Regions from separate parts of the Neobacillus canaveralius genome, predicted to be linked through region 1. Evidence: predicted binding sites of a transcription regulator. Region 1 holds the regulator's gene; each other region holds the start of a gene.
What was found. The regulator Rex, encoded in region 1, represses fermentation and respiration genes when NADH is low (regulators of the CRP and FNR family bind a similar motif). The targets are predictions, from matches to a motif close to TTGTGAAATATTTCACAA.

Region 1 (2,274 bases):
TTGCCCAAGCTCTTGCTGCGAATATTGAACGGCTTATCGGGGTTGAGATGGGCTCAGAAAACACACAGCAAATTCTCAACATCATTGAGTCCTTTCCTCTCGCCATCTTAGTTAGTTCAGTAATAGGACCCATATTAGAGGAAATCGTGTTTCGGAAAATTATTTTCGGTGCTCTCCACAAACGGTTTAACTTTTTCTTCTCAGCACTAATCAGTTCTGTCATTTTTGCCTTAGCCCATATGGAGCCGCATCATGTACTTCTCTATTCGGCAATGGGTTTTACTTTTGCATTTCTCTATGTAAAAACAAAACATATCCTTGTACCGATTTTTGCCCATGTTGCCATGAATACATTAGTTGTCGTCATGCAGTCAGTATATAAAGATGACATTGATAAAATTCTTCGTGAGGCAGAAGGTATTCAAAACTTTATCGGAGGCTTTCTATGAGACGTTCACCCTTGTTTTCCGGAGTCATTTATATTGTTCTTGGCTGCTTATTTACTTATTTTGCGATTGAAGATGTCACCCTAAACGGATGGGGATTTTTCAGTTACCTGCTCGTTATACTTGCTACCTTTGACTTCGGATCTGGCTTAAGAATGATTTTCTTTTACAATAGATATAAAGACAAAATAAAGAAATAACGATTTAAAACGGGCTTTTAAACATTACAGCCAAAAAAAGACCTTTTCACTTTACGTAGTGGAAAGGTCTTTTACTTTACTTTATTCTTCTACTTCCTCTGTAGGGTAGTGTTTCAGGAAGTAAATAAGTGATTGTAATTCGACTGCCAAGTCGATATGATGCACCCGAATGGAGGCAGGAACATTTAATCTTGCAGGTGTAAAATTCAATATCGCTTTAATATTGGAATTTACAAGTCGATCTGTAATTACCTGTGCCACTGGAGCAGGTACCGTCAGGATGGCAACATGAATATCATCATTACTTAAAACCTTCTCGAGCTCATCCATATGATACACAGGTACATCCCGGATTGTCGTTCCCATTTTGTTCGGATCAACATCAAAAGCACATTCAATTTTTGTATTATTATTTTTTAAAAAGTTATAATTTAGAAAGGCCGTACCAAGATTACCTACACCAATTAACGCTACTTTTGTTAATTCATCTTGATCTAGTGTTTTCCGAAAGAAGGTTAATAGGTAATTGACATTGTAGCCATATCCCTTTTTTCCTAAGGCTCCAAAATATGAAAAGTCCCGGCGGATCGTTGCCGAATCCACCTTCACTGCCTCACTTAATTCTGCTGACGAAACCCTCTGTTTACCGGAAGAATGCAGATTCTTTAAAAATCGATAATATAAGGGCAGCCGTTTTGCTGTCGCTTGTGGTATTTTCATCGTCTCATTACTCATATTCTCCCACCCCCTATAGATAGTTTAATCATTTATCTAATTTGTTCCGTCCTATGGAAATCTCCGTTTTTTCCGCCGGTTTTCTCGACCAAATAGGTTTTTCCAATTACCATACCCTTATCCACTGCCTTACACATATCATAAACAGTCAGCGCACAAGTGGATGCAGCTGTTAACGCTTCCATTTCAACACCTGTATTTCCTTTTGTTTTAACTGCAGCGGCTATATTTAATGTATAAGCAGACTCGTTTTCTTTTTCCCATGAGAAGGATATATTGACTCCTGTCAAAGGTATAGGATGGCACATCGGGATTAAGTCCCATGTTTTCTTTGCCCCCATAACAGCAGCAACTTGAGCCACAGCAAGAACATCGCCCTTTTTCATTTCATTATTTGTTATTTTATCATAAATTTCTTTACTAACCGTAATGCTGGAATGAGCAAGTGCCGAACGAGCCGTCTCTGGCTTATCGCTAACGTCCACCATTTTCGCTCTTCCTTCTTCGTTAAAATGAGTAAATTCAGACATAAACAATATCCTCCCACAAAAAATCATACTATATTTTTCACAATTTGTCTGTGAAACTTTGAGCGAATGATGAAAAATTTACATTTTTTTCTTTCCGGATATTCTGTTATTTTTTCCAACACCATGGCACTTTATTGCCGTCATGGTTGGAATAAGGTACACTTAATTTAGTAATAGAGGTGAAAAACAATGATATTATTACAAGTTAATCAACTAGCAAAATACTATGGTGCAGACCTAATTTTATCGAATATAAAACTAGAATTACAAACTCGGGACCGTGTTGCACTTGTGGGGCGAAACGGTGCAGGGAAATCGACATTATTAAAAATTATTGCTGGGCACCTGTCACATGATGGCGGA
Region 2 (2,274 bases), on a different contig from region 1:
AGCTGTGGTGACCATAGTACTGTTAAGTTTGGTTCTGGAGCTGGACCTAGGTTATCTAATGTATGAAGGAAACGGAATGAGTTCTTAGTTACTAATGAACGACCGTCAGACGCCATACCGCCAATAGACTCAGTTACCCAAGTTGGGTCACCAGAGAATAATTCATTATAATCAGGTGTACGAGCAAATTTTACTAGACGGAGCTTCATAACAAAATGGTCAACTAATTCCTGTGCTGCTTCTTCAGTTAAAGAGCCATTTAAAAGGTCTCTTTCTACATAAATATCTAAGAAAGTAGATACACGTCCAAGACTCATGGCAGCACCGTTTTGTTCTTTGATAGCCGCTAAGTAACCGAAATATAACCATTGGAATGCTTCAGTAGCAGTCGTTGCCGGCTGCGAGATATCAAAGCCATGGCTGTTTGCCATTTCTTTTAATTCTTTTAATGCACGAATTTGCTCGGCAATTTCTTCACGAAGACGCATATTGTCTTCAGTCATTACCTTGCTTGTATTTTTTTGATCTTGTTGTTTTTGCTTGATTAAGAAATTCACACCATATAGTGCAACGCGACGATAGTCACCGATAATACGGCCGCGACCGTAGGCATCTGGAAGACCGGTGATAATTGCTGCTTTACGTGCCAGCATCATTTCATCTGTATATGCATCGAAAACACCTTGGTTGTGAGTCTTACGGAACTCTGTGAAGAATCTTTCAATATCAGGATTTAATTCATAACCATAAGATTCTAAAGCAGCTTTTGCCATCCGAATTCCACCGAAAGGCTGCATAGAACGATTAAAAGGCTTGTCAGTTTGTACTCCAACAACTTTTTCAAGTTCTTCATTAAGGTAACCAGGAGTGTGAGAAGTAATCGTAGATACTGTCTCAGTATCCATGTCGAGGACTCCGCCTTTTTCGCGTTCCTGATTGGTAAGTTCCATTACCTGTTCCCAAAGCTTATTTGTTGCGTCAGTTGCACCTGCCAGGAAGCTATCGTCACCTTCGTATTGATTATAGTTTTTTAATATGAAATCACGAACGTTAACTTCTTTTGACCATGTTCCTTTAGTAAAACCTTTCCATTGTTCCATTATAATTTCACCTCGTAATTTTGTAGGAAATTTAATATAACAGTGTTGCTGTTATTTCTTAACTAGAGTGTAACAGGTTTTTTGTGAAAGAAAGCACAGATATTGTTAACATATTGTGAAGTCTTGTTTTTAAGGGTTTTTTTCATGCTGTTTTTGAACATTTTATGAACAGATTTAAATCTGTACTATAATTATTCAGGAAAATCCACAAACTGTTATATAAGAAAAACACGATGATATCAACATCTTAATAGTGAAAACCTATGAAACAACTTCTATTTGAAATGAAAAAAGCAGGAGAGAAATCTCCTGCTTTAATCGACGATAATGTCAGCAATCATTGGACCATTATGGTCTCTGTCTCCATGAACTTCACAAATTAAACGATAGGTACCCTCTTTATCAATTTGAAGAGGGACCATTGTTTCTTCACCTTTTTTGACAGTACCCTTGATGTCTGTACCTTCAATATAGAATGGGTGCTCTTCCCCATTAACACCACTAATGTATAGGTTTACTTTTTCTCCTGCATCTAGTTGGATAGTACCTGGATCCCAGCGATAAACTTCAATTTCCTTTCCATCTTTGGTAGTACTGTTAAACTCTACTGTAACCATATGAATTTCTCTGATCTCTTCATTCGAGGTTTGATTAAATACGGTAGTATCTCCTGCTTTTAACAAAAACCAAGCAGAAATGGTTACTAATAGGAAAGCTGTTACTAAAATGAAAATAAGTGTATCTTTCTTTAAAACTAAAAATTTCATTATTAACCCCCCAATAATTTGTCCTAATTCATGTTTATGCAGATAAGGGAGGGAAACTTGTCTCTTTTTTAAAATTTTTTCTATTGCTAGTTCTTTGTTTTCTACCTGAATTTAATTGCAATTATTTCAGAATAACGCCAAACTCATTTCGGTTGATTAACAATTATTGTGAAAATATTTACTTCCTAAGATATTTTGATAAAATCAGATGATAAATAAAAAGTAAGGATGTTGAAATTGTCTAAATTAGTCTCATTTTTTATTATCTTAATGCTCATCTTATCAAACCAAGTTAACGTATACGCAGCAAAAAAAACTACCCTAGGGATTAAAAGTGAAGCTGCCGTACTAGTAGACTCAGAAACGGGTGCGATTTTATATAATAAGAATGGAAATGAAAGATTATA
Region 3 (2,274 bases), on a different contig from region 1:
CTTCTAGATTTACAAGTCCAAAAGCTTCATTTTGCGCGGAAGGAACCAATAGTAAATCTGAAACTTGAAACAATTCGTGGATTTTATCATTCGGTATAAAAGAAGTAAAAACAACGTGGTCCTTTACACTTTCAGCGAGATTTCTTAAATGTTCAGAATATACCTTGTGTTCTCTTGGGCTACCTGCAATTATCAACCGAATAGTAGGGTCAGCTTTAATAAGCTCCGGCATAACTTCTAAAATATAATGAACCCCTTTAATTTCAACCAATCTACCTACATAAAGCAGAACTTTATTATTGGAAACACCTAGTTCTTGTTTTATGATCTCTAATGGTGCGGTACTGTCTAGCTGCCATTTGGGTTTAAATTGATCCGTATTGACTCCTAAATAATTAACAAATATTTTATTTGTATTACAATTAGTTTTTTCTATTAAATGATTTCTTAAAAAACGGCTATTTACAACGATTGCATTAGCCTGATCTAAATAATATGGCAGCATTTCATCTTTCATGTATGGGGGAGAGATAAATGTCACTGAATGCAGGCTAAGGATAATTTTAACATTTGGTATTGCCTGACGAATGTATTTTACAAATCTAGGGCGGTTCTCAATTTGAATAATATCGGGCTTATCCTGTTGCAGCTGCTCAACTATTTTTTTTATATATGTTTTGGTATTAAAGTGATACCGATAATACGTTAAATTCCCTTGTCTTTCGATAAAGGATTGGTTTTTAGTTTTCTTTCCAAATATGTTCACATCTACATATTTCTGAAGAAGATTGGATGTATTTTGTACAACTAACTCAACAGAACTAGATTTATTACCAGGAATCGGATAAACGCCTGGAGTAATGATAGCTATTTTAAGCCTCGACACCTCATTTGCACTCCTTTCTGAAACCCTTATTATACTAACTTACGCACCGAGGATAGAAAGGTGTGGACAAGTCTTCAATTATTTTTAAAGTTAATGAAATGTTCACAGCTTATTATGCCTTATTGCGTTAAAATAAAGTCGAAATTAATAATATGTGATGTACTTCACAATTAGAGTAATAAGAAAGAAGGAAAAATAGTCATGTCATTTTACAAGCCCGATCAAATACTAGAAATTTCAATTAAAAATGGAATTAAAAAGACTAGTTATCCATTATTAACAACAATTTTATTAGGTTTCCAGGCGGGTGCTTTTATTTCATTAGGATTCCTGCTCTATATACGTGTTACTGCTCCCTTATCCGAAGGTTTATCTGGACTTAGCGCAATTTTAGGTGCCTCTGTCTTTCCGATTGGGCTCATCCTTACATTAATAGCAGGCGGAGAACTTCTCACAGGAAATATGATGGTCGTTCCATTAGCACAATTCGCAAATAAAATTAACACTAAGCAAGTTGTGAAAAACTGGTTTCTCATCACAGTAAGTAATTTTCTAGGTGCGATTTTCGTTGCTTACTTTTTTGGACATATTGTAGGATTAACAGAAACAGGCGTCTATTTGGATAGCACTGTTCATATTGCTGAACATAAGGTAGATGCTACCTTTCTTCAAGCTTTTGTCTCAGGTATCGGGTGCAACTGGCTTGTGGCTGCAGCAGTGTGGTTATCATATGGAAGTGAAGATATGATGGGCAAAATCGCTGGGATTTGGTTCCCAACCATGGCTTTTGTAGCGATCGGTTTCCAACACGTTGTGGCCAACATGTTTGTCATACCAGCAGCGATTTTTGCTGGACATCTCACATGGATGGATTATTTAGGTAACTTTATTCCGGTTTTCTTAGGAAATGCCGTTGGCGGAGCACTCTTTATTGGAATGGCGTATTGGTTTGCATATAAAAAGAATGAATACACTGTAATCGAAGGAACTAAAAAGACTGGAATCTTTGACAAAAAAATACGAATTAAACCAGACAGCCTGCAACAACATAAAAAAAGCTGAAACGATTTCGTTCCAGCTTTTTCATATTTCTACAAAGACTACCACCGTGCAGTCAACATTTTCTTTCTAGTATAAAACTCTACACCATCTGTCCCATTTGCATGAAGATCCCCGTAAAAAGAATCTTTCCATCCTGAAAATGGAAAAAACGCCATAGGTGCTGGCACACCCATGTTAACACCTAACATTCCTGAATCAATCGTTTCCCGAAATTGTCGAACGCTTCCCCCATCTTTCGTATAAATGCAGGCACCATTTGCGAATCTAGATTTATTGGCAATTTCAATGGCTTCGATTAATGATTTTACACGGATAACCGATAAAAC

Region 2: the regulator Rex is predicted to act here: its motif matches at 1,182-1,199, upstream of pflB (formate C-acetyltransferase).
Region 3: the regulator Rex is predicted to act here: its motif matches at 1,039-1,056, upstream of ABC255_RS14550 (formate/nitrite transporter family protein).

The regions. Positions count from the first base shown of each region.
Region 1 is NZ_JBDFLL010000002.1:128,811-131,084, forward strand. It holds gene ABC255_RS28835 (CPBP family intramembrane glutamic endopeptidase) at 1-449, shown strand, start outside; gene ABC255_RS28840 (YdiK family protein) at 446-646, shown strand; gene ABC255_RS28845 (redox-sensing transcriptional repressor Rex) at 728-1,381, opposite strand; gene moaC (cyclic pyranopterin monophosphate synthase MoaC) at 1,414-1,911, opposite strand; gene ABC255_RS28855 (ABC-F family ATP-binding cassette domain-containing protein) at 2,101-2,274, shown strand, end outside.
Region 2 is NZ_JBDFLL010000001.1:2,161,920-2,164,193, forward strand. It holds gene pflB (formate C-acetyltransferase) at 1-1,100, opposite strand, end outside; gene ABC255_RS11090 (cupredoxin domain-containing protein) at 1,415-1,867, opposite strand; gene ABC255_RS11095 (D-alanyl-D-alanine carboxypeptidase family protein) at 2,105-2,274, shown strand, end outside.
Region 3 is NZ_JBDFLL010000001.1:2,892,434-2,894,707, reverse strand. It holds gene ABC255_RS14555 (glycosyltransferase family 4 protein) at 1-886, opposite strand, end outside; gene ABC255_RS14550 (formate/nitrite transporter family protein) at 1,088-1,948, shown strand; gene ABC255_RS14545 (CoA-acylating methylmalonate-semialdehyde dehydrogenase) at 1,987-2,274, opposite strand, start outside.